Regions from separate parts of the Streptomyces sp. NPDC059201 genome, predicted to be linked through region 1. Evidence: riboswitches for the same ligand, from Rfam matches in the RefSeq annotation. Region 1 holds a riboswitch; the other holds the start of a gene.
What was found. Region 1 has a riboswitch for S-adenosylmethionine ahead of ACFXMG_RS08950 (aminotransferase class V-fold PLP-dependent enzyme). Riboswitches for the same ligand answer to the same signal wherever they lie in the genome.

Region 1 (10,989 bases):
GGTCTACCCCTTCATCGAGTCCTGGATCACGGGCGACAAGCGCGAGCACCACATCGCGCAGCGCCCGCGCAACGCTCCGACGCGCACCGCCTTCGGTGTCGCCTGGATCACCGCGTACATGATCATGCTCGTCGGTGGTGGAAACGACCTCTGGGCCACCCACTTCCACCTGTCGATCAACTCGATCACCTGGTTCGTGCGGATCTTCTTCTTCGTCGGCCCGGTCATCGCGTTCATCGTCACCAAGCGGATCTGCCTCGGCCTCCAGCGCCGGGACAAGGACAAGGTGCTGCACGGGCGGGAGTCCGGCATCATCAAGCGCCTGCCGCACGGTGAGTTCGTCGAGGTCCACGAGCCGCTCAGCCAGGGCGAGCTGTACAAGCTCACCGCGCACGAGCAGTACGAGCCCGCGGCGCTGCCGCCGGCCGTCGACGAGAACGGCGTGGAGCGGAAGATCGGCGCGATGGAGAAGCTCCGGATCAAGCTCAACAAGGGCTACTTCGGCGACGACAACCAGGTCGCCAAGCCCACCCTGGAGGAGTACAAGGAGATCCAGAGCGGCCACGGCCACCACTGAGACCCTCCTGACCTCCTGATGTAGGTCGCCACGGCGAGAGCCCCGTCCATTCGATGGACGGGGCTCTTTGCCGTACCGGCGGCTCGATAGGCTGGACCCCGTATCCGACGCGCGATCATCAGGAGCTGCCATGAGCGCTGTGACCCCCGCTGGAGGACCGACCACGGCGGGCCGCTCCTGGCCCGCCCTTCTGAACGGCCTCCTGGAAGGGAGGAATCTCTCCGCCGACGACACCGCCTGGGCGATGGACCTGATCATGAGCGGCGAGGCGACCGACGCCCAGATCGCCGGCTTCATGGTGGCGCTCCGGGCCAAGGGCGAGACCGTCGAGGAGATCAGCGGGCTCGTCCGGACCATGTACGCGCACGCCAACACGATCGAGGTGCCGGGCCCGGCCGTCGACATCGTCGGCACCGGCGGCGACGGCGCCAAGACCGTCAACATCTCCACGATGGCCTCGATCGTCGTGGCCGGCACCGGCACCAAGGTCGTCAAGCACGGCAACCGGGCCGCCTCCTCCGCCTCCGGCTCCTCCGACGTCCTGGAGAAGCTCGGCATCAACCTCGGCCTCACCCCCCAGCGGGTGGCCGAGGTCGCCGAGGAGGCCGGCATCACCATCTGCTTCGCGGTGAAGTTCCACCCCTCGCTGCGGCACGTGGCCGCGGCCCGCGGCCAGCTCGGCATCCGCACCACCTTCAACGTGCTGGGCCCGCTCACCAACCCCGCCCGGGTGAAGGCCCAGGCGGTCGGTGTCGCCGACCCGCGGATGGCGCCGATCGTCGCCGGCGTCTTCGCCGAGCGCGGCAACTCGGCGCTGGTCTTCCGCGGCGACGACGGCCTGGACGAGCTGACCATCACCGGCACCTCCCGGGTGTGGGTGGTCCGCGACGGCTCCGTCCGCGAGGAGGTCTTCGACCCGAAGGACGTGGGCCTCGCCTACGCGCCCCTGGAGGCGCTGCGCGGCGCCGACGCCTCGTACAACGCCGACGTCGCCCGCCGGCTCCTCGCCGGGGAGACGGGGCCGGTACGGGACGCGGTGCTGCTCAACGCGGCGGCGGCGCTCACCGCGCTGGAGCCCGGCGAGGGGACCCTCGCGGAGCAGCTGCGGGCCGGGATGGCGCGGGCCGCCGAGTCGATCGACTCCGGCTCCGCCCGCGCGGCCCTGGACCGCTGGATCTCCGCCAGCAACGCCTGATTCCCGCCGCGCGGACCGCGCGGCCCCGTTCCGGAATGCGGACGGGGTTGCGCGGACCGCGAGCGGTGGCATACGTTCGGCGACAGGTCATGAGTGACAGCCCTCAAGCCCCGGCTGGCTGTCCGGCAACCCTCCGTCCGTGGCGGGGTGCCCCGGGTGAAGACCAGGCCGTGGACAGCAAGGTCCTCGGCAAGCGCGGACCCCTGCGCCATCCCTGGGGTCCTGGTCCTCTTGGGAGCGGTCTCGTGAGCAAGCGAATGCGATAGGGCCTCCGGCCCCTTCTCCACCCCTCCGTGCGGCCCCGTTCTTGCCGCGCGTCGAGGCAACACCCGTACGTGGCACGCCTGTTCGCGCTGCCCTGCGGGCCCTTCACGCCACTCGCCTGTCCCGCCGGGAGATACCGCCATGTCCGCACGCCCGAACGCCGCCGCCCTCAACTCCTCCGCCGCCTCCGCCGTCGCCTCCGAAGAGTCCGCCGACGCCTGCTGCACCGGCCCGCTGCCCGTCCTCGGGCGTGACGTCACCGTCCCGCTCGTCACCGGCGGCGAGGTGAGCTACGCGGCCCTCGACTACGCGGCCAGCGCCCCCGCCCTCCAGCGCGTCTGGGACGACGTCGCCGCCTACGCCCCGTACTACGGCAGCGTCCACCGCGGCGCCGGCTACCTCTCCCAGCTCTCCACCGACCTCTTCGAGCAGAGCCGCGTCACCGTCGCCGAGTTCCTCGACTGCCGCGAGGGCGACCAGGTCGTCTTCACCCGCTCCACCACCGACTCGCTCAACCTGCTCGCCCAGGTGGTCCCCGCCGACTGCCAGGTCTTCGTCTTCGAGACCGAGCACCACGCCTCGCTGCTGCCGTGGCGCGACGCCCAGGTCACCTACCTCAACGCGCCGCGCACCCCCGCCCAGGCCGTCGAGACCCTGGAGCGCGCCCTCGCCGACCGCGACCCCTACGGCCCGGCCCTGGTCTGCGTCACCGGCGCCTCCAACGTGACCGGCGAGCTGTGGCCGGTGCGCGAACTCGCCGCCGCCGCCCACGCGCACGGCGCCCGGATCGTCCTCGACGCCGCGCAGCTCGCCCCCCACCACCCGGTCTCCGTGCGCGACCTGGACGTGGACTGGGTCGCCTTCTCCGGGCACAAGCTGTACGCGCCCTTCGGCTCCGGCGTCCTCGCGGGCCGCGCCGACTGGCTCCAGGCGGCCGAGCCCTACCTGGCCGGCGGCGGCGCCTCCCGTACCGTCGCCCGCCGCGCCGACGGTGGCGTGGACGTCGAGTGGCACACCACCGCGGCCCGCCACGAGGCCGGTTCCCCGAACGTCATCGGCGTCTACTCCATCGCCTCCGCCTGCAAGGCGCTGACCGAGGCCGGCTTCGACACCCTCGTCGCCCGCGAGCAGCGGCTCATCGACACCGTCCGCGCCGGGCTCGCCGAGGTCCCCGAGGTCCGCGTCCTCTCCCTCTTCGGCGACGACGCCCCGCGCGTCGGCGTCATCTCCTTCGTCGTCGACGGCTGGAACAGCTCGCACTTCGCCGCCGCCCTCTCCGCCGAGTACGGCATCGGCGTCCGCGACGGCCTCTTCTGCGCCCACCCGCTCGTCCGCACCCTCCTCGGCTCCGACGCCCAGGACCCGGGCGAGTGCGGCGCGCCCGAGCCTGCGGCCCCCGGCGAGCGGTCCCTCAACGCCATCCGAGTGAGCTTCGGCGCCGGTACGCCGGACGAGCACGTCGAGCGGTTCGTCGGCGCCGTGAAGGAGCTCGTCCGCGACGGCGCCCAGTGGAAGTACCGCACCGAGGACGGCCGCTGCGTGCCCGACCGCGGCTGAGAGCCCGGCCTCAGGCCGCGAGCCGGGTGCCCAACAGGACCATCCGCAGGGCCCGTTCGGCCGCGTCCGCGAGGAACTCGGCGCCCCGGTCGAGGGCTTCGGGCAGCGCCACCGGTGCGGGCAGGATCGAGCCGTAGGCGTCGACCCCGACCGCCCGCACCTCGTGGGCGCCCTGCCCGAGCGTCCCGGCCAGGGCGAGCACCGGCACCCCGTGGGCCTTGGCCCGGCGCGCCACCTCCGCCGGGACCTTGCCCCGCACGGTCTGCCCGTCCAGGGCGCCCTCCGCGGTGATCACCAGATCGGCGCGGGCCAGCCGGGCGTCCAGGTCCACATGGTCGAGCAGCACCTCGAAGCGGGGGAGCAGCCGGGCCTCGAGCGCCGCCAGCCCGGCGCCGAGCCCGCCCGAGGCGCCCGACCCCGGAGCCGTACCGATCGCGGGCGGCGCGCCCAGGTCCCGTACGAGCAGAGCGGCCCAGCGGTCCAGGGCCGCCGCCAGCTCCTCGACCCGCTCCGGGCGCGCGCCCTTCTGCGGGCCGAAGACCCGGGCGACGCCCCGCTCGCCGCAGAGCACGTTGTACGGATTGCAGGCCACGAGCAGCTCGGCCGCCGCCAGGCGGGGGTCGAGACCGGCCGGGTCGATCCGGTCCAGCCGCGTCAACGCGGCACCCCCCAGGGGGAGTTCGACTCCCTCGGCGTCCAGGAGCCGGGCGCCGAGGGCCTGGAGCGCACCCGCTCCGCCGTCCGAGGTGCCGGAGTCGCCGCAGCCGACGAGGATGCGGCGGGCTCCGGCGTCGAGCGCGGCCCGGATCAGTTCGCCCACGCCGTACGTGGTGGTGGCGCCCGGGTCGCGCCGGCCGGCCGGCACCAGGGAGAGGCCCGCCACGGCCGCCATCTCGACCACCGCGGAGGAGCGGTCGAGCAGCGCGAAGTGGGTCCTCACCGGGAGGCCGAGGGGGCCGGCCGCGACCCGGGGCAGCAGCCTGCCCCCGGTCGCGGCGGCCAGCGCCTGCGCGGTGCCCTCCCCGCCGTCGACCAGCGGGATCAGGTCGACGACGGCGTCCGGGCGGACCCGGCGCAGCCCCTCGGCGATGGCCTCTGCGGCCTCGGGCGCGGACAGGGACTCCTTGAAACCGCTGGGGGCGACGGCGATGTGAAGGCTCACGGCTGGGACTCCAGGAGGACGGGCACGCCGAGCAGCGGCCAGACGGCGAGGGCGAAGAGCAGCACCAGGGCGGCGCTGAGAGGTGCGAGCACGGCGGAGAGCCGCAGCAGGTCGCGCGGGGTGAAGGTGGGCACGCCGTCCGGTGGTTCGGCGAAGAGCGCGACCGGTTTCGCGGAGGCGGGCAGCGTCTGGCAGAACCCGGCGGCGGCCGTGGAGGCGAGCGCGGCGGCCACCGGGTTGATCCCGGCGCCGGCCGCCGCGGCCACCACCAGCGGCACGAGGACCGAGGAGCGGGCGGAGCGGGACTGGAGCACCAGATGGGCGGCGGTGCTCACGGCGACGACGACGGCGAGGAAGGCCCACGGGGGCACCCCGCCCGGCAGCCCGCCGACCAGCCATCCGGCCGCGCCGGACTCGACCAGGGCCACGCCCATCGCGGTCGTCGCCGCCATGAAGAGCAGCATCGGCCAGGGCACCGACGTCAGCCCGTCCTTCATCCGGACGGTGCCGAGGGCGGGGGAGGAGGCCACCACCGCGCCGATCAGCGCGACCACCGCGGGCGAGACCCCGTGCAGCGGCTCGGCGCACCAGAGCGCCACCACCGTGCAGAGCAGCAGCAGGCAGCGCTGCTCGGGCGGGGAGAGGGGGCCCGACACCGGGGTGGGGGAGTGCTCCTGGATCGCGGCCGGGGTGATCCGGACGGGTCCCGTCCGGTCCTCGCGGCGGGTGGTGGTGAGCAGGACCGCCTCCGCCGCCAGATGGGAGGAGACCACCGCGAGCGGCAGGCCGAGGACCAGCCAGCGCGCGAAGCCGATGCCCTCGCCCGTCTGCTCCAGGAGCACCCCGACCGTGATGAGGTGGGCGCCCGCGCCGATCAGGGTGGCGACCGCCGACAGCAGGATCACGGTGGGGAAGAGCAGGGCCAGCATCACCACGAGCCGGCGCCGTCCGGCGAGCGCGTGGGCGAGGGCGAGGAAGACCGGCAGGGCCAGCGCGGCCCGCCCGGAGGTGGCCGGGACGGCGAAGGCGGTGACGACAAGCGCGGCGGTGGTGACGTGGACCAACTGGCGTACGGACCGGGCCCCGGTGACCAGGAAGGCGGCCGCGCGGCCGGCGAGCCCGGTCCTGGTCACGGCCGCCGCGAGGACGAAGGCGCAGATCAGCAGCCAGACGGTGGCGTCGCCGAGGGTGGCGAAGAGGGTGTCGGCGCTGATCACTCCGGTGACGGTGAGGGCGAGCCCGGCGCCGAGCGCGATGTAGGTGTCGTCGACCGGGGCGGCGATCCAGGCGCAGGTCGCGAGGGCGAAGACGGCCAGGGTCAGCCGGGCCTCGCCGCCGAGACCGGGGGCGGTGCCGGGGACGGCGAGCACCGCGCAGGCGCTGAGCGCGAGGCAGAGCCAGACCGTCTGGCGGAGGGAGAGGTTCACGGGATCCACCCTCCGGGCGGCCGGTGAGTCGCCGATGAGCCCTCCATGAAGGAAGGTTCACGCAGCCCCCTTCACGCACCCCCGGTCGCGCGCCCCGCCTGTGCATGTCACGGCATCCGGTACCCCATGCCCCGTACCGTCTCCAGCCGCTCCGCGCCCAGCTTCTTCCGCAGCGCCCGGACGTAGACGTCCACGATGTTGGAGCCGGGATCGAAGTCGTACCCCCACACGTGGGAGAGGATCTGCTCCCGCGAGAGCACCTGCCCCGGGTGGCGCAGGAACAGCTCCAGGAGGACGAACTCACGGGCGGTCAGGTCCACCGTCCGGTCCCCGGAGCGGGCCCGCCGGGTGCGCAGGTCCAGGCCGAGGTCGCCGCTGCGCAGCACCGTGACCTCGGGGGCGCGGGCGGCGGTGCGCAGCCGCAGCCGGATCCGGGCGAGCAGCTCCTCGAAGCGGAAGGGCTTGGTCATCCAGTCGTCGGCGCCGCCCTCCAGGCCGGCCACCGTGTCGCGTACGGAGTCACGGGCCGTCAGGACCAGGACGGGGAGGGTCACCCGGGCCTCGCGCAGCTCGCGCAGGACGGTGAAGCCGTCCCGGCCGGGCAGGCCGATGTCGAGGACCATCAGGTCGAAGGCCCCGGTGAGCGCCAGGGCGAGCGCGGTGTCGCCGTCGGCGGCCACGGTGGTGGTGAAGCCGTTGGCGCGGAGCCCCTTCTCGACGAAGGAGGCGATGCGCTCCTCGTCCTCGGCGATCAGGACGCGGTTCATGGTCTCTCCTCTGCGCACCGAGGATTCACTCCTCGAAGACAAGTACGAAAGTGGCGCCGCCGCCCTCGGTCGGACGCAGCTCGACGGAGCCGCCCCGGTGCCCCTCGGCGATGGCCCGGACGATGGCGAGTCCGAGCCCGGCCCCGCTGGTGCGGGCGCCGCGCCGGGCGGTGCCGCGGCGGAAGCGCTCGAAGATCACCTCGGCGTCCGCCTCCTGCACGCCGGGGCCCCGGTCCGCCACGTACAGCTCGATCCGTCCGGCGGCGGCCCGGGAACCGATCGCGATCCGGGCGCCCGGCACGGTGTGCTGGACCGCGTTCTGCGCCAGTTGCACCATCGCCTGGGTGATCCGCTGGGCGTCGAGCGACGCCTCCCGGTCGGCCACCCCGTCGAGCACCCAGTCGCGGTCGCCCAGCGCCCTGGCCTTCACGAAGACGTCGGCGGTCAGCTCGCCCAGCTGCACCGGGCCGGTCCGCACGAAGTCCGGCCGCTCGGCCTTGGCGAGCAGCAGCAGGTCCTCCACGATCCGGCTCATCCGGTCCAGTTCGTCGGTGACGAGGCGGACGGTCTCCGCCCGCTCGGCCGGGTCGTCGCCCATCAGCTCCAGATGCCCGCGGACGATGGTGATCGGGGTCCGCAGCTCGTGCCCCGCGTCGTCCACGAACTGCCGCTGGCCCGCGAAGGCCCGCTCCAGCCGGTCCAGCATCGCGTTGAAGGTCTCGGCGAGCGCCGCGATGTCGTCCTTGCCCTGGACGGGGATCCGCTGGGTGAGGTCCCGCTCGGTCAGCTCGGCGGCGGTCGTCCGCACCACGCGTACGGGGGCGAGGATGCGGCCCGCGACCACCCAGCCGATGCCGGTGGTCAGTAGCAGAGCCACCCCGGATATGGCGAGCAGGATGCGGAACGCCTCGTCGGCGATGGCCTGCTGCCGGTCGGCGTGGAAGGCGACGACGAAGGCGGGACCAGGGCCGCCGGTCTCGATCGGCACCTTCGCCCACCGCACCTCGCCCTGCTTCCGGTCGATCCGCCCCGAGGACTCCGGCGCGGCGGCGATGGCGTCGAGCGCGGGCCGGTCGAGGTGGAGCGGCAGCGCGCTCGGTATGTCGCGGGACTGCCGGACGACCCGCGGCCCCGGCCCGCCGGTGCCGACCAGGCCGAGCAGCTCCTCGTCCGGGTCGGAGTACTGCCGGTGGAGGAAGACCCGCAGCAGCGCCTCGGGTTCGGTGAAGCCGCGGCCGGTCTCCGGGTCGACGCCCTGGGTCACGAAGGTGGCGAACTCCCCGGTCTCCTGGGTGAGCAGTTGGTTGATGCGGTGGTCGGCGTCCCGCAGCAGCAGGGTGCGGGTCACCACGGCGACCGCGGCGAGCGCGACGGCCATGACGAGCAGCAGCCAGAGCAGGATGCGGACGCGGGCGGAGAGACGGTGTTCGGTGCGCTTCACTCGTGATCGTCATCGTCGTCGTCGCCCGTGGTGGAGGGCCCGGGCACGACGGAGTCGGAGGGCGGGGGCGCCGAGGACGGGGAGCCGGTCGGCGACGGCGTGGCGGACCCGGTGGGCTTCGTGGGGGTCGGCGGGGTCGGCACGGTGGAGAGGTGCACGGCGGGCGGGACCCGGGGCGCCTCCGGCCGGTCGGTCAGCGCGTAGCTGGTCGCGGCGATGCCGAGCGGGACGGCCACGACGGCGACGAGGCCGGCCATGCGGTGGGTGAAGGACATGGCGCCAGGGTGGGGCGCGGAGGCGCGCCCCAGGATGAAGCCCGGATGAGGATTCCTTCATCCGGGCGCCACGACGACACGGGGCCGGGGCCAGGGTCGGTGCCGGGGTCGGTGCCGGAGCCGGGGCCAGGGCCGGCGGGGTCCCGGCTCAGGACTCCAGGCCGATGGCGAAGGCCGCCTCCAGGTCGTGCTGCGAGTACGTGCGGAAGGCGACGTGCGTGTCGGTGCCCTCGACGCCCGGGATCTTGCTGATCCGGCCGGGGATGATCTCGGCCAGGTCGTCGTGGCGGGGCACCCGGACCATCGCGATGAGGTCGTACGTACCCGTCACCGAGAAGACCTCGCTGACGTTGTCGAGCGCGGCGATGGACTCCGCGATCTCGGGGATGCGGTCCACGCTGGTCTTGATGAGGACGATCGCGGTGATCACGGCTGGCTGTCTCCCTCGGTCGCCGCTGCTGGGGTTTTCACTCTATCCCCACCTCGGAACCGCACCCAGGCGTAGAGGAAGCCGAGCGAGAACCCCACGACGTGCGCCAGATAGGCGACCCCGGGCCCCGCGCCCGCCGCCCGCGCCGCCAGCCACTGGAGCGTGAACCAGAACACGAGCACCGCCCAGGCCGGGAAGCGCAGCGGCAGGAAGAAGAGGAAGGGGAAGAGGCTGGTGACCCGGGAGCGCGGGAAGAGGAAGAGGAAGGCGCCGAGCACCGCCGAGATCGCCCCCGACGCCCCGACCAGCGTCTGCTCGCTGTCGGCGTGCGCGACCGCGTAGCCCAGCAGGGCGAGATAGCCGGTGCCCAGATAGAAGAGGGCGAACTCCGCGTGCCCCATCCGCTCCTCCGCCATCGCCCCGAAGACCCAGAGGAAGAGCATGTTGCCGAGCAGGTGGAGCCATCCGCCGTGCACGAAGAGGGCGGTGAAGGGGGTGAGCAGCGCGCCCGGATCGCCGCGCGTCAGCTCGGCCGGCACCACGCCCCACTTCCGGAAGTACGCGCTCTGCGCCGCGAGCACCTCGTCCCCGGTCCCGTACGACGGGTTCAGCCCGGAGACCGGGCTGACAATGAAGAGGAGACAGCAGGCGGCGATCAGTCCGTAGGTCACCGCGGGTCCGGTACGGACGCCCCGATAGGCGCCCAGGGCCGTGCCTCGCCAGTCGATCATGGACAGATCATGACCCAAGAGGGACGAAGTGGACAGAGTGCCTCGCCGGGCCGGGCGCCGTCCGGTGAGGCCGTAGGGTTACGGGATCGAGCACCGCAGTCCGACGGCGCACCGCGGCTCCGCACCTGGTACCACCACGAACAGGAAGAAGGACGGCGACCATGACGACGGTTCCCCTGCCGACCGACGAGACCCGCTGGCGCTGCACCCTGTGCGGCAATCTGACCCGCTTCGACGTGACGCGTTCGTCCAAGGTCGTCGAGTACGTCCATCTGGACCTGGCCGGGGAGCCGAAGGTCGAGGAGCGCGAGGTGCTCAGTGAGACCATCGAGTCGGTCCGCTGCCGCTGGTGCAACGCGGTGGACCAGATCGAACTGGTGGACAAGCCGGGCGTCGAGTCCTGACGGACGGCGCCGACGACAGTAGGGGTGACGGATCGTGGAGCAGCCCGCGCACGGTGACGAACCGGCCGGCGCGGCAGGTGACGCTGCCGAGACGCTCGACCATCCTCTGCCGGAGGGGGTACGGCGGCGGGTGATCGCGCTGGTCGCCGACGCCTTCGGCGGCCTGACCGTCGCCGAGCTGCCCGCCCCGCTGCGCCAGTACGCCCGCTTCACCGCGAGCCGCCGCGCCAAGTTCGCCGGCAACGCGATGGCCGCCGCCCTGGAGGGCGACACGCTCTTCCGGCAGCGGATCGGCGAACGGTTCAAGCAGTCCCAGCCGGAGCTGGCCGGAGCCGTGGAGACCGGCACCCCGCCCGCCGCCGCCGACCCCGTCGACGTGGCCGCGGCGGCGTACGTGCTCCGCCCGCCGGGCTGGGCCAAGCTGGTGGCCGCCGCCGGCGAGGAGGTCCAGCGCGCCGACGCCGAGCGCGCCGACGAGGCGGGCCGGCGCGAACTGGAGCGGCTCCGCGAGGAGCTGGCCGGCGCCCGCGACCGCACCAGGGGCGAGACCGAGCAGCTCCGGCACGACCTGGAGGCCGCCCGAAAGGAAGCGGAATCGCTTCACCGCAAGCTGCGCAGCGCGCAGAGCGACGTGAAGCGCGGCGAGGCGGCGCTGCGCCGGGCCCAGGCCGAGATGGAGGCCGCCCGCGCCGAGTCCGCCGCCCAGGTCTCCGCCGCCGAGAGCGAGTCGCGGCGGCTCAAGGCCCGGCTCGGCGAGGC
Region 2 (10,989 bases), on a different contig from region 1:
AGCCCCCCACCCGCCGGCAGCCGGATCGTACAGTCGCGCGAAACACCGGCGCCACCAGGTATGTCACCTCCCGGGAAACCTGCCCGGGCACCGGCCGGAAAGGGCTCTTCCCGGCCAGGGAACGGCCCTCCACCCCCTCCTCGCACCCCACCCGGGGGCAGGGTTCCGAGACCGGCCCGTACGCCTCTCCGGCCTCCTCCCAGGCCCTCCACCTCCACCCCCAACACCCGCTCTGACCTGAGCATTTGGAGCCCAGCCCCCTACCCTGGAGGGAACGTCGAGGGGAGATCCGCATGGTGGGGACGGGCCGGGACATTCGGACGGTCGAGGACGTGCTGGCGCTGCTGGACGGGCTGTTCGTGCCCGGGGCCGACCGGTGGTCGGAGGGTGGTGCGGGGTGGTGGGACGGGTTCTACGCGGACCGGGGGCGGCCGGTGCCGTTCTTCGTGCCGAAGCCGGACGAGAACCTGGTGGCGTACGAGGAGCGGGGGCTGCTCGCGGGGCGGGGGCGGGCGCTCGACCTGGGGTGCGGGCCGGGGCGGAACGCGCTGTACCTCGCGTCGCTCGGGTACGAGGTGGACGCGGTGGACCTCTCCGCGACGGCGGTCCGCTGGGCGGAGGAGCGGGCGCGGGAGGCGGGCGCGACCGGCGTCCGCTTCGTGTGCGGGGACGCCTTCGCGGCGGGCACGGTCGAGGGTCCGTACGACCTCGTCTACGACTCCGGCTGCTTCCACCACCTGCCCCCGCACCGCCGCGTCAGCCACCTGGCCCTCCTGGACCGCGTCCTCGCGCCCGGCGGCCTCTTCGCCCTGACGGCCTTCGCGGCGGGCGAGGGCGGCATGGGCTCGGAGCGCCCGGACGCCGACTTCTACCGCGAGGGCGCCCTGGAGGGCGGCCTCGCCTACACCGACACGGCCCTCCGGTCGCTCTTCGCCGACCTGACCCCGCTGGAGATACGCCGCATGCGCGAGGAGCCGGACGACTCCCCGCACTTCGGCAAGGGCTTCCTCTGGACGGCGCTCTTCCGCCGCCGGACTCCGGCCGGACGGGCGTAAATCACGGGCCCTCCGACCGCCCGCTCCCTACCCTTCCCCCATGGGAATCCACCGGACCTCGTACGTCTGCCTGCCCTGCCGGGCCTCCTACAAGCAGGGGAAGGACCACGGCGCCGAGCGGAAGTGTCCGCGCTGCGCGGAGCCGATGATCGGTGTGGGGTCGGCCTTTCAGCCGCCGCGGCGGAACGACACCGAGGCGTGGCGGGTGCTGTCGGTGCTGCTGCGCGCGGGGGTGCGGTTCCACACCAGTTGCTGCCAGGGGTGCGGGCCCGGCTACCGGCCCCGGACCCTCGCCGAGGTGAAGGCGCGCGTCGCGCTGGCCGCGCGTACCGGCGAGCCGCTCGCCGAGGTGCTCGTACGGCCCGTGGTGTGACACCCCGGGGAACGCGCCGAGGGCGGTACCCCCCTTCGCAGGGGAGTACCGCCCTCGGCTCGCGTTCAGCTCGCGATACAGCTCGCGTCAGCGATGAACCACCGATCCCTCAGGGGATCAGAAGTCCATGTCACCGCCCGGCATGCCGCCGCCGGCCGGCGCCGCGGACTTCTCCGGCTTGTCGGCGATGACGGCCTCGGTGGTGAGGAACAGCGCGGCGATCGACGCGGCGTTCTGGAGCGCGGAGCGCGTCACCTTGGCCGGGTCGATGATGCCCTCGGCGACCAGGTCGACGTACTCGCCGGTCGCGGCGTTGAGGCCGTGGCCCGGGGTGAGGTTGCGGACCTTCTCGACCACGACGCCGCCCTCAAGGCCGGCGTTGACCGCGATCTGCTTGATCGGGGCCTCCAGGGCGAGCTTGACGATCGCGGCACCGGTGGCCTCGTCGCCGTCCAGCTCCAGCTTCTCGAAGACGCTGGACGCCTGGAGCAGGGCCACGCCGCCGCCGGCGACGATGCCCTCCTCGACGGCCGCCTTGGCGTTGCGCACGGCGTCCTCGATGCGGTGCTTGCGCTCCTTGAGCTCGACCTCGGTCGCGGCACCGGCCTTGATGACCGCCACGCCGCCGGCGAGCTTCGCGAGGCGCTCCTGGAGCTTCTCGCGGTCGTAGTCCGAGTCGCTGTTCTCGATCTCGGCGCGGATCTGGTTCACGCGGCCCGCGACCTGCTCGCTGTCACCGGCACCGTCGACGATGGTGGTCTCGTCCTTGGTGATGACGACCTTGCGGGCGCGGCCCAGCAGGTCGAGACCGGCCGACTCCAGCTTGAGGCCGACCTCCTCGGAGATGACCGTGCCGCCGGTGAGGATGGCGATGTCCTGGAGCATGGCCTTGCGGCGGTCGCCGAAGCCCGGGGCCTTGACCGCGACGGAGCGGAAGGTGCCGCGGATCTTGTTGACGACCAGCGTCGACAGGGCCTCGCCCTCGACGTCCTCGGCGATGATCAGCAGGGGCTTGCCCGACTGCATGACCTTCTCCAGGAGCGGGAGGAGGTCCTTCACGGAGGAGATCTTGGAGTTGACGATGAGGAGGTACGGGTCCTCGAGGGCCGCCTCCATGCGCTCCATGTCGGTCGCGAAGTACGCCGAGATGTAGCCCTTGTCGAAGCGCATGCCCTCGGTGAGCTCAAGCTCGAGACCGAAGGTCTGCGACTCCTCGACGGTGATGACGCCTTCCTTGCCGACCTTGTCCATCGCCTCGGCGATGAGCTCGCCGATCTGGGTGTCGGCGGCGGAGATGGAGGCGGTGGAGGCGATCTGCTCCTTCGTCTCGACCTCCTTCGCCTGGTCGAGGAGGGCGCCGGAGACGGCCTCGACGGCCTTCTCGATGCCGCGCTTGAGGGCCATCGGGTTGGCACCGGCGGCGACGTTGCGGAGGCCCTCACGCACGAGTGCCTGGGCGAGGACGGTGGCGGTGGTCGTACCGTCGCCGGCGACGTCGTCCGTCTTCTTGGCGACTTCCTTGACCAGCTCGGCGCCGATCTTCTCGTACGGGTCCTCGAGCTCGATCTCCTTGGCGATGGAGACACCATCGTTGGTGATCGTGGGGGCGCCCCACTTCTTCTCGAGGACGACGTTACGGCCCTTGGGGCCGAGGGTGACCTTGACGGCGTCAGCGAGCTGGTTCATGCCGCGCTCGAGACCGCGCCGGGCCTCCTCGTCGAACGCGATGATCTTGGCCATGTGAAGTGGTCCTCCCGGACATGGGGTGGATAACGCTCCAGGACCGCGCCGACGCCCGCGACGGACGGCCTCCGCGCTCCGCGTGGTTCCTTGCCCCACCCGGGTCGGCGGCCTCGTCTGCCCGATCCTCGTAGCACTCTCACCTTCCGAGTGCTAACGCCAATGATTAGCACTCGACCCATGCGAGTGCAAGCGACTCTCGTGGATCGGGCAGCCCTCCGGGACGTCCGGGAACGCGCGGAGGCCCGCACCCCGGCGACGCGCGAAAGACTCCGGCCCCCGGGAACGCGTGAGGGGCCCGCATCCCTGGGGATGCGGGCCCCTCGACGGCGTTGGCGTCGGTGGCCGATCGCGTCGCACTCAGGCGGACAGCTTGACCATGTCCGCCTGAGGGCCCTTCTGACCCTGCGAGATCTCGAACTCGACTCGCTGGCCCTCTTCGAGGCTGCGGTACCCATCCATCTGGATGGCGCTGTAGTGGACGAAAACATCCGCACCACCGTCGACCGCGATGAAGCCGTAGCCCTTCTCCGCGTTGAACCACTTGACGGTGCCCTGAGCCATGCCTAACTCCCCTATTACTTACTGGCCCTTGAGCGGATCCGCACTTCACGGACCCGGGTCAGAACCTGCGCCGGAACGCGTCGACCGCCGCTGAATGTATCTGCCCAACTGCCCTCTGCAACAGGGCAATCCACCGGGAATTCTCGGCGGAGCGGAAAGGGGAATCAGGAAGAAATCCTTGAATTGCGGGGCAAGTCGGGCCGGGCGAAAGGCTCATAACGGGCAGAGTGTGCGCGCTTTCCGGCCGCCGGTTGTCGCATTCTTGTCAGGTCCCGGGCCGGGCTCATATGCGCTTGGCATGAGCGGCGGAGGGGACTTCCCCAACTCTACCGCGCTCAACCATGCAGAATTGCCCCCTCCGCTTTCTCCGGCGGAGGGGGCAATTCAGTACCGACAGGTAGGGCTCGGGCGGAGCCGGGGAGGATCAGCAGCCGCCGGCGACGGCCGGGATGATGGAGACGCCCGCGCCGTCCGGCGTCGCGGTCTCCAGGCCCTGCTCGAAGCGGACGTCGTCGTCGTTGACGTAGACGTTCACGAAGCGGCGCAGCTTGCCCTGGTCGTCCAGGACGCGGGCGGCGATGCCGGTGTGGTTCTTCTCCAGGTCGGCGATGACCTCGGCGAGGGTGCCGCCCTCGGCGGCGACCTCGGCCTGCCCGCCGGTGTAGGTGCGGAGGATGGTGGGGATGCGGACGTTCACGGCCATGACTGTCTTCGTGCCTCTCGGGTTCAGTGGGCCAGGCCCGCGTCGCGGAACGCGTCCAGGCTCGGGCGGATGGTGGCGGTCGCCTGAGAACTGTCGGCCACGGCGTCCAGGGTCTTGAGCCCGTCGCCGGTGTTGAGGACGACGGTGGTGAGCTCCGGGTCGATGAGACCGGCCTCGACGAGCTTGCGCGTCACGCCGACGGTCACGCCGCCCGCGGTCTCGGCGAAGATGCCCTCGGTCCGGGCGAGCAGCTTGATCGCGTCGACGACCTGCTCGTCGTTCACGTCCTCCACCGCGCCGCCGGTGCGGCGGGCGATGTCGAGGACGTACGGGCCGTCGGCCGGGTTGCCGATCGCGAGGGACTTGGCGATCGTGTTCGGCTTCTGCGGGCGGACGACGTCGTGGCCGGCCTTGAAGGCGGCGGAGACCGGGGAGCAGCCCTCGGCCTGGGCGCCGAAGATCTTGTAGGGCTTGTCCTCGACCAGGCCGAGCTTGATGAGCTCCTGGAGACCCTTGTCGATCTTCGTGAGCTGGGAGCCGGAGGCGATCGGGATGACGAGCTGGTCGGGGATGACCCAGCCGAGCTGCTCGCAGATCTCGTACGCGAGCGTCTTGGAGCCCTCGCCGTAGTACGGGCGCAGGTTGACGTTGACGAAGCCCCAGCCCTCGCCGAGCGGGTCGCCGATGAGCTCCGAGCAGAAGCGGTTGACGTCGTCGTAGTTGCCCTCGATGGCGACGAGGTCACCGCCGTAGACACCGGCCATGACGACCTTGCCCTGCTCCAGGTCGTGCGGGATGAACACGCAGGAGCGGAAGCCGGCGCGGGCGGCGGCGGCGCCGACGGCGCCGGCCAGGTTGCCGGTGGAGGAGCAGGAGAGGGTGGTGAAGCCGAAGGCGCGGGCGGCCTCGATGGCCTGGGCGACGACCCGGTCCTTGAAGGAGTGGGTCGGGTTGCCGGAGTCGTCCTTGACGAAGAGCTTGCCGGGCGCGACGCCGATCTCGCGGGCGAGGTTGTCGGCCTTGACGAGCGCGGTCCAGCCGGGGTTCAGGTTCGGCTTCTCGGCGACGTCGGCGGGGACGGGCAGCAGGGGCGCGTACCGCCAGATGTTCGCGGGGCCGGCCTCGATCTGCTTGCGCAGCGCCTCGGGGTCGCCGACCGGGAGGTCGTAGGCCACTTCGAGGGGGCCGAAGCAGAGCTCGCAGGCGAAGATCGGGCCGAGGGCGAAGACCTGGCCGCATTCGCGACAGGAAAGGCCGGACGCGGGGCCGAGATCGACGGTGGGGGCGGGGGTGTCGGCAGCGGCGGTTGCGGGTGCGACGGTGTTTACAGCCATGGAGGCGAGGCCCTTTCTCCTCATCTTTCCCATGACGAATTTTTCGCCATGAGACGGATTTGGCACCTTCCCTAGCCGGTGGCCTCGCTGGAGTACGAGAACCGACTGGAGGGTTGCCGGGGCTTCAACGGGCCGTATCCCTCTGCCCCTCTGGATGAGCGGTATTCGATTGTGAGACGCGGGCGGCACCCCGACATGCATCGGGCATCCGCGTTGTTCAAGACTGTAACCGAAGGCTTCGAAGGTGGAGACGGTCGTCCGATCCGCGAGATGGAGATCACGTTGCTGGAAGAAGTGGAGCGCTGGCTGTCCCGGCGGTCCTGGTCCGTGTCCGACCGGCCCCTGGAGCGGGTGCTCGCCGCCAAGCGGGGGACGACGGTCAGCGTGGTGCTGCCCGCGCTGAACGAGGAGGCGACCGTCGGGGACATCGTCAGCGTGATCCGGCGCGAGCTGATGACCGAGACGGTGCCGCTCGTGGACGAGCTGGTGGTGATCGACTCGGGGTCGACCGACCGCACCGCCGAGGTCGCGGCGGCGGCCGGCGCGCGCGTGGTCGCGCGCGACGAGATACTCCCCCGGATCCCGGCGGTCCCGGGGAAGGGCGAGGTCCTGTGGCGGTCACTCATGGTGACGAGCGGGGATGTGGTCTGCTTCGTGGACGCGGACCTGAAGGACTTCTCCGCGGACTTCGTGACGGGCATCGTGGGCCCTCTGCTCACCGACCCGGACGTGGACTTCGTGAAGGCCATGTACGACCGCCCCTTCGGTGACACCCCAGGTCAGGGCGGTCGCGTGACGGAGCTGGTGGCGCGCCCGCTGCTCAATCTGCACTGGCCGCGACTGGCCGGATTCGTCCAGCCGCTGGGCGGGGAGTACGCGGCGCGCCGCTCGCTGCTCGAACGGCTGCCGTTCCCGGTCGGTTACGGAGTGGAGCTGGGCCTCCTCGTCGACGCGCTGCACACGGTGGGCCTGGACGCGCTGGCGCAGGTGGACGTGGGGGTCCGCAAACACCGGCACCAGGACGGGCAGGCGCTGGGCCGGATGGCCGCGGCGATCTACCGGACGGCGCAGCTGCGGCTCTCCCGCGGCCATCTCGTACGCCCCCGCCTGACCCAGTTCGAGCGCGGCGAGGAGGGCTTCGAGCCGCGCACGTACGCGGTGGACACGGAGGAACGCCCCCCGATGGCCGAGATCACGGAGTACGCGCAGCGCCGCGTGGCGTGACGGCCGGCGACGGGGGGACACGCGGCGAGACTCCCGCGCGGGGGAGGCGCACGGCCGCGTGGCGTAAGGCCGCCCGCACGGGTACGAGACCGCCGCGTGGCGCGACTCCCGCGACGGGGGCGGGCGCACGGCCGCGTGGCGCGACTCCCGCGACGGGGCGGCGCACCGCCGCGTGGCGTAACGCTCGCACGGAGTACGCGCACGGCTGCGTGGCGTAACGTCCGTAGATGATGGGCTTTGCCTACATTGCCCTTTTATGCGCTTCGTACGATCTCACCCCTCCCGCGTGCTCGCGGCGGCGCTGCTCGCCGCGGGCACGCTCTCGCTGACGGGGGCCGGACCGGCCGCCGCCGACGTCGTCGAACCCTTCGGGCAGCGGTACCAGGAGTCCCTGTACGGCGACTTCGCCACGATCGGCAACACCGTCATGGGCTGCCCGACGGCCCCCGCCGACCTGGCCGCCCGCTGCGCCACCGCCACGAAGGGCGAGGGCCGCGACAACAACAACACCTTCGTCATGCGGCGCCTGGACACCGCCGGCACCGGCGACACCCACGGCTCCAGCACCGGCCGGGTCCGGATCCCGAAGGGCGCCGAGGTGGCCTACGCCCGGCTCTACTGGGGCGGCAACGACGGCACCTACCGGGGCCCCAGCGGGGCGCAACTGAAGCGCTGCGACATCTCCGGCGCCGACGTGGAGCCCTCCCCCGGCGACCCGGCGACCACGGCGCCGCTGCTCTCGGTCGGGGGGAAGGCCGCCGCGCCGGTCTCGATCGACAGCCTGGTCGTCGACCCGGCCGACACCAGCGGGCCGCACTACTACACGGGCGAGTCGGACGTGACCGCCGCCTTCGCGGGCGTGGCGGGGCAGGACGCGCCGGTGGCGATCGGGGTGAGCGGGGTGTGGGCGCCGAACGGCAAGGGCTGCGTCGGCGGCTGGTCCCTGACCGTCGTCCACCGCTTCCCGGGCCCCGACCCGGTCAAGGCGCCCGAGCGGCGCAGCGTCCACGTCTACGGCGGGCACGTCCTCCAGCGCTCGACCTCCCCGGCGACGACGGTCACGGTCGACGGCTTCCACCGCTCCCCGGGGAAGGCGCGGGCGAGCGTCACGGCGTACGAGGGCGACTGGAACACGCCCGGCGACAAGTTCCTGGTGGACGGGAAGAACGTCACCGAGGCCCACACGGGCAACACCAACAACTTCTTCATCAGCGAGGACGACGGCGCGGTCTCCCCCGACCTCACCAACAACCTGTCCATCGACGCGAAGGAGTTCGACGTCCCCGAGGGCGCGATCCCGGCGGGCGCGACCTCCGCCGACCTGACCTTCTCCACCAACGGCGACACCTACGTGCCCTCCGGGCTCGCCTTCTCGGTGCCGGTGCCGGACCTGGAGGTCACCAAGACGGCGACCCCGCGCACGGTGGAGCCGGGCGACACCCTCACGTACACGATCACCGCGAAGAACATCAGCGGGCTCGACTACCCGAACGCCTCCTTCGCCGACGACCTGACCGACACCCTCGACGACGCCGACTACGCGGGCGACGCCAAGGCGGACCTCGGCGAGGTGACGTACAAGAAGCCGCGGATCGGCTGGACCGGTGACATCCCGGCCGGGAAGACGGCCACGGTGACGTACTCGGTGAAGGTGAAGGACCCGGCCACCGGCGACGGGAAGCTCCGCAACGCCGTCGAGGTGACCTCCCCGCGCTCCAACTGCGGCGAGGGCAGCGAGGACCCGGCGTGCGCGGTGACCCCGGAGCTGGAGACCCCGGCCCCGAGCCCGTCCCCGTCCAGCCCGACGCCGACCCCGAGCCCCTCCACCACCGCCCCCACCGCGTCCCCCTCCGTGGACCCGACCCCCGAGCCCACGGACCCGACCCCCTCGCCGTCCGTGACCACCACCACGACCCCCGCGCCGACCGCCTCCACGGCCGCCCCGGCCCCCGGCCCCGGCCACGGCGGCAACGCCGGCGGCGGCGGGAACTCCAGCGGGAGCGGGGGCAGCGGCGGCGACGGCGGCTCGATGGCCGAGACCGGCAGCGACGGAGAGCGCCTGTGGCTGCTCGGCGCGCTCGCGCTGGTCCTCGCGGCGACGGGCCTGGTCGCGAAGGCGGCGATGCGCGGCCGGCGGACCCGCTAGCGGCACGGTCGGCCGCCCGTATCCGGCCGACCGCTGACCGTATACGTACGTTTGAGCGTTTACGGGACGGGCTAGGTTCGCCACATGGCTTCCGTACTCGTGGCATCCAACCGAGGGCCCGTCTCGTACACGCTCGGTGACGACGGCACGCTCTCCTCCCGCAGGGGCGGCGGCGGCCTCGTCTCCGGCCTGAGCGCCGTGGACTCGCAGGACAGCCTGTGGGTGTGCGCGGCGCTCGGCGACGGCGACCGGGAGGCCGTCCGGCGCGGGGTCGCCGAGCCCGGGGTGCGGATGCTCGACATCGACCCGGAGGTGTACGCCGACGCGTACAACGGCATCGCGAACTCGGTGCTGTGGTTCCTCCACCACCACCTGTACGACATCCCCCGCGAGCCCGTCTTCGATGCGGCCTTCCGCCGCCGCTGGGCCTCCTACCGCGCCTACAACCGCGCCTTCGCCGAGACCCTGGCCGCCGAGGCCGCCGAGGGCGCGGCGGTCCTGGTGCAGGACTACCACCTGGCGCTGGTCCCCGGGATGCTCCGCGAGCTGCGCCCCGACCTCAGGATCGGGCACTTCACGCACACCCCGTGGGTCTCCTCCGAGTACCTGCGGATGGTGCCGGACGACATCGTCGAGGAGCTGCTGTGGGGCATGCTCGGCGCCGACGAGCTCGGTTTCCACACCTGGGGATGGGCCGGGAACTTCATCGGCTGCTGCTCCCGGCGCGACGACCCCACCGGCACGGCCCAGGGCGTCTGGCCGAGCGGCGACCCGTGGTACGGCGTGGAGTGGCGCCGGTACGCCACGGGGAAGGGCCGCACCCGCGTCCAGGTGTACGCGCTCGGCGTCGACGGCGACGACCTGCGGGCCCTCGCCCACCGGCCCCAGGTGGACGACCGGCTGGCCCGGCTCCGCGAGGAGGTCGGCGGACGGAAGACCATCGTCCGCGTCGACCGCACCGAGCTGTCGAAGAACATCCTGCGCGGCCTGCTCGCCTACCGGGAGCTGCTGACCGTCCACCCCGAGTGGCGCGAAAGGGTCGTCCACCTGGCCTCCGCCTACCCGTCCCGGCAGGACCTGGAGTCCTACCGGTCGTACACGGCCGACGTCGTCGCGCTGGCCGAGGAGATCAACGCGGAGTTCGGCACGACAGGCTGGCAGCCGGTCCTGGTCTCGGTCGAGGACGACTTCACCCGCTCCCTCGCCGCCTACCGCCTCGCCGACGTGGCGCTGGTCAACCCGGTCCGGGACGGCATGAACCTGGTGGCGAAGGAGATACCCGTGGTCTCCGACGCGGGCTGCGCCCTGGTCCTGTCGACCGGCGCGGGCGCCCACCGCGAGCTGCGGGACGACGCCCTCACCGTCGACCCCTACGACGTCTCCGGCACCGCCGAGGCCCTGCACGAGGCCCTGACCATGCCGGACGACGAACGGGCCGCCCGCACCCGCCGGCTCGCCGAGGCGGCCACCGCCCTCCCCCCGCAGCGCTGGTTCCTCGACCAGCTGGACGCCCTACGCAACCCGAAGGACTAGGAGACTCCCTCCGGGCCCCGCTCCCGGCCCCAGGCCGCGAGCGGTTCCAGGGCGTCGTTGAGCCGGATCCCGTCCTTGGTGAGGCCGTACTCGACGCGCGGGGGCACCTCGTCGTACGAGACGCGGCGGACGATCCCGTCCGCCTCCATCTCCCGCAGGTGCGAGGCGAGGACCTTCTCGGTGATGCCCGGCACCATCCGGCGCAGCTCGCCGAACCGCCGCTCCGGGCCCTCGTGGAGCGCCCACAGGATGAGCACCTTCCACTTGCCGCCGATGACCTCCATCGCGGTGTCGATGCCGCAGACGTGCCCGTCCTC

Region 2: linked by a shared signal. The riboswitch ahead of thrC (threonine synthase) and the one ahead of ACFXMG_RS08950 (aminotransferase class V-fold PLP-dependent enzyme) in region 1 are both predicted to bind S-adenosylmethionine.

What each region holds. Positions count from the first base shown of each region.
Region 1 covers NZ_JBHZBB010000002.1:688,370-699,358, forward strand. The annotation lists gene ACFXMG_RS08940 (cytochrome bc complex cytochrome b subunit) at 1-577, shown strand, start outside; gene trpD (anthranilate phosphoribosyltransferase) at 708-1,772, shown strand; SAM riboswitch class IV at 1,858-1,974, shown strand; gene ACFXMG_RS08950 (aminotransferase class V-fold PLP-dependent enzyme) at 2,178-3,593, shown strand; gene ACFXMG_RS08955 (glycerate kinase) at 3,604-4,755, opposite strand; gene ACFXMG_RS08960 (SLC13 family permease) at 4,752-6,182, opposite strand; gene ACFXMG_RS08965 (response regulator transcription factor) at 6,290-6,949, opposite strand; gene ACFXMG_RS08970 (sensor histidine kinase) at 6,975-8,327, opposite strand; gene ACFXMG_RS08975 (small hydrophilic protein) at 8,387-8,665, opposite strand; gene ACFXMG_RS08980 (Lrp/AsnC family transcriptional regulator) at 8,814-9,095, opposite strand; gene ACFXMG_RS08985 (rhomboid family intramembrane serine protease) at 9,092-9,826, opposite strand; gene ACFXMG_RS08990 (hypothetical protein) at 9,988-10,230, shown strand; gene ACFXMG_RS08995 (NYN domain-containing protein) at 10,265-10,989, shown strand, end outside.
Region 2 covers NZ_JBHZBB010000004.1:668,011-678,999, forward strand. The annotation lists gene ACFXMG_RS17495 (class I SAM-dependent methyltransferase) at 294-1,055, shown strand; gene ACFXMG_RS17500 (deoxyxylulose-5-phosphate synthase) at 1,096-1,428, shown strand; gene groL (chaperonin GroEL) at 1,546-3,168, opposite strand; gene ACFXMG_RS17510 (cold-shock protein) at 3,529-3,732, opposite strand; gene ACFXMG_RS17515 (MoaD/ThiS family protein) at 4,157-4,435, opposite strand; gene thrC (threonine synthase) at 4,459-5,769, opposite strand; SAM riboswitch class I at 5,787-5,930, opposite strand; gene ACFXMG_RS17525 (glucosyl-3-phosphoglycerate synthase) at 6,052-6,993, shown strand; gene ACFXMG_RS17530 (hypothetical protein) at 7,250-9,139, shown strand; gene ACFXMG_RS17535 (trehalose-6-phosphate synthase) at 9,224-10,672, shown strand; gene ACFXMG_RS17540 (winged helix-turn-helix transcriptional regulator) at 10,669-10,989, opposite strand, start outside.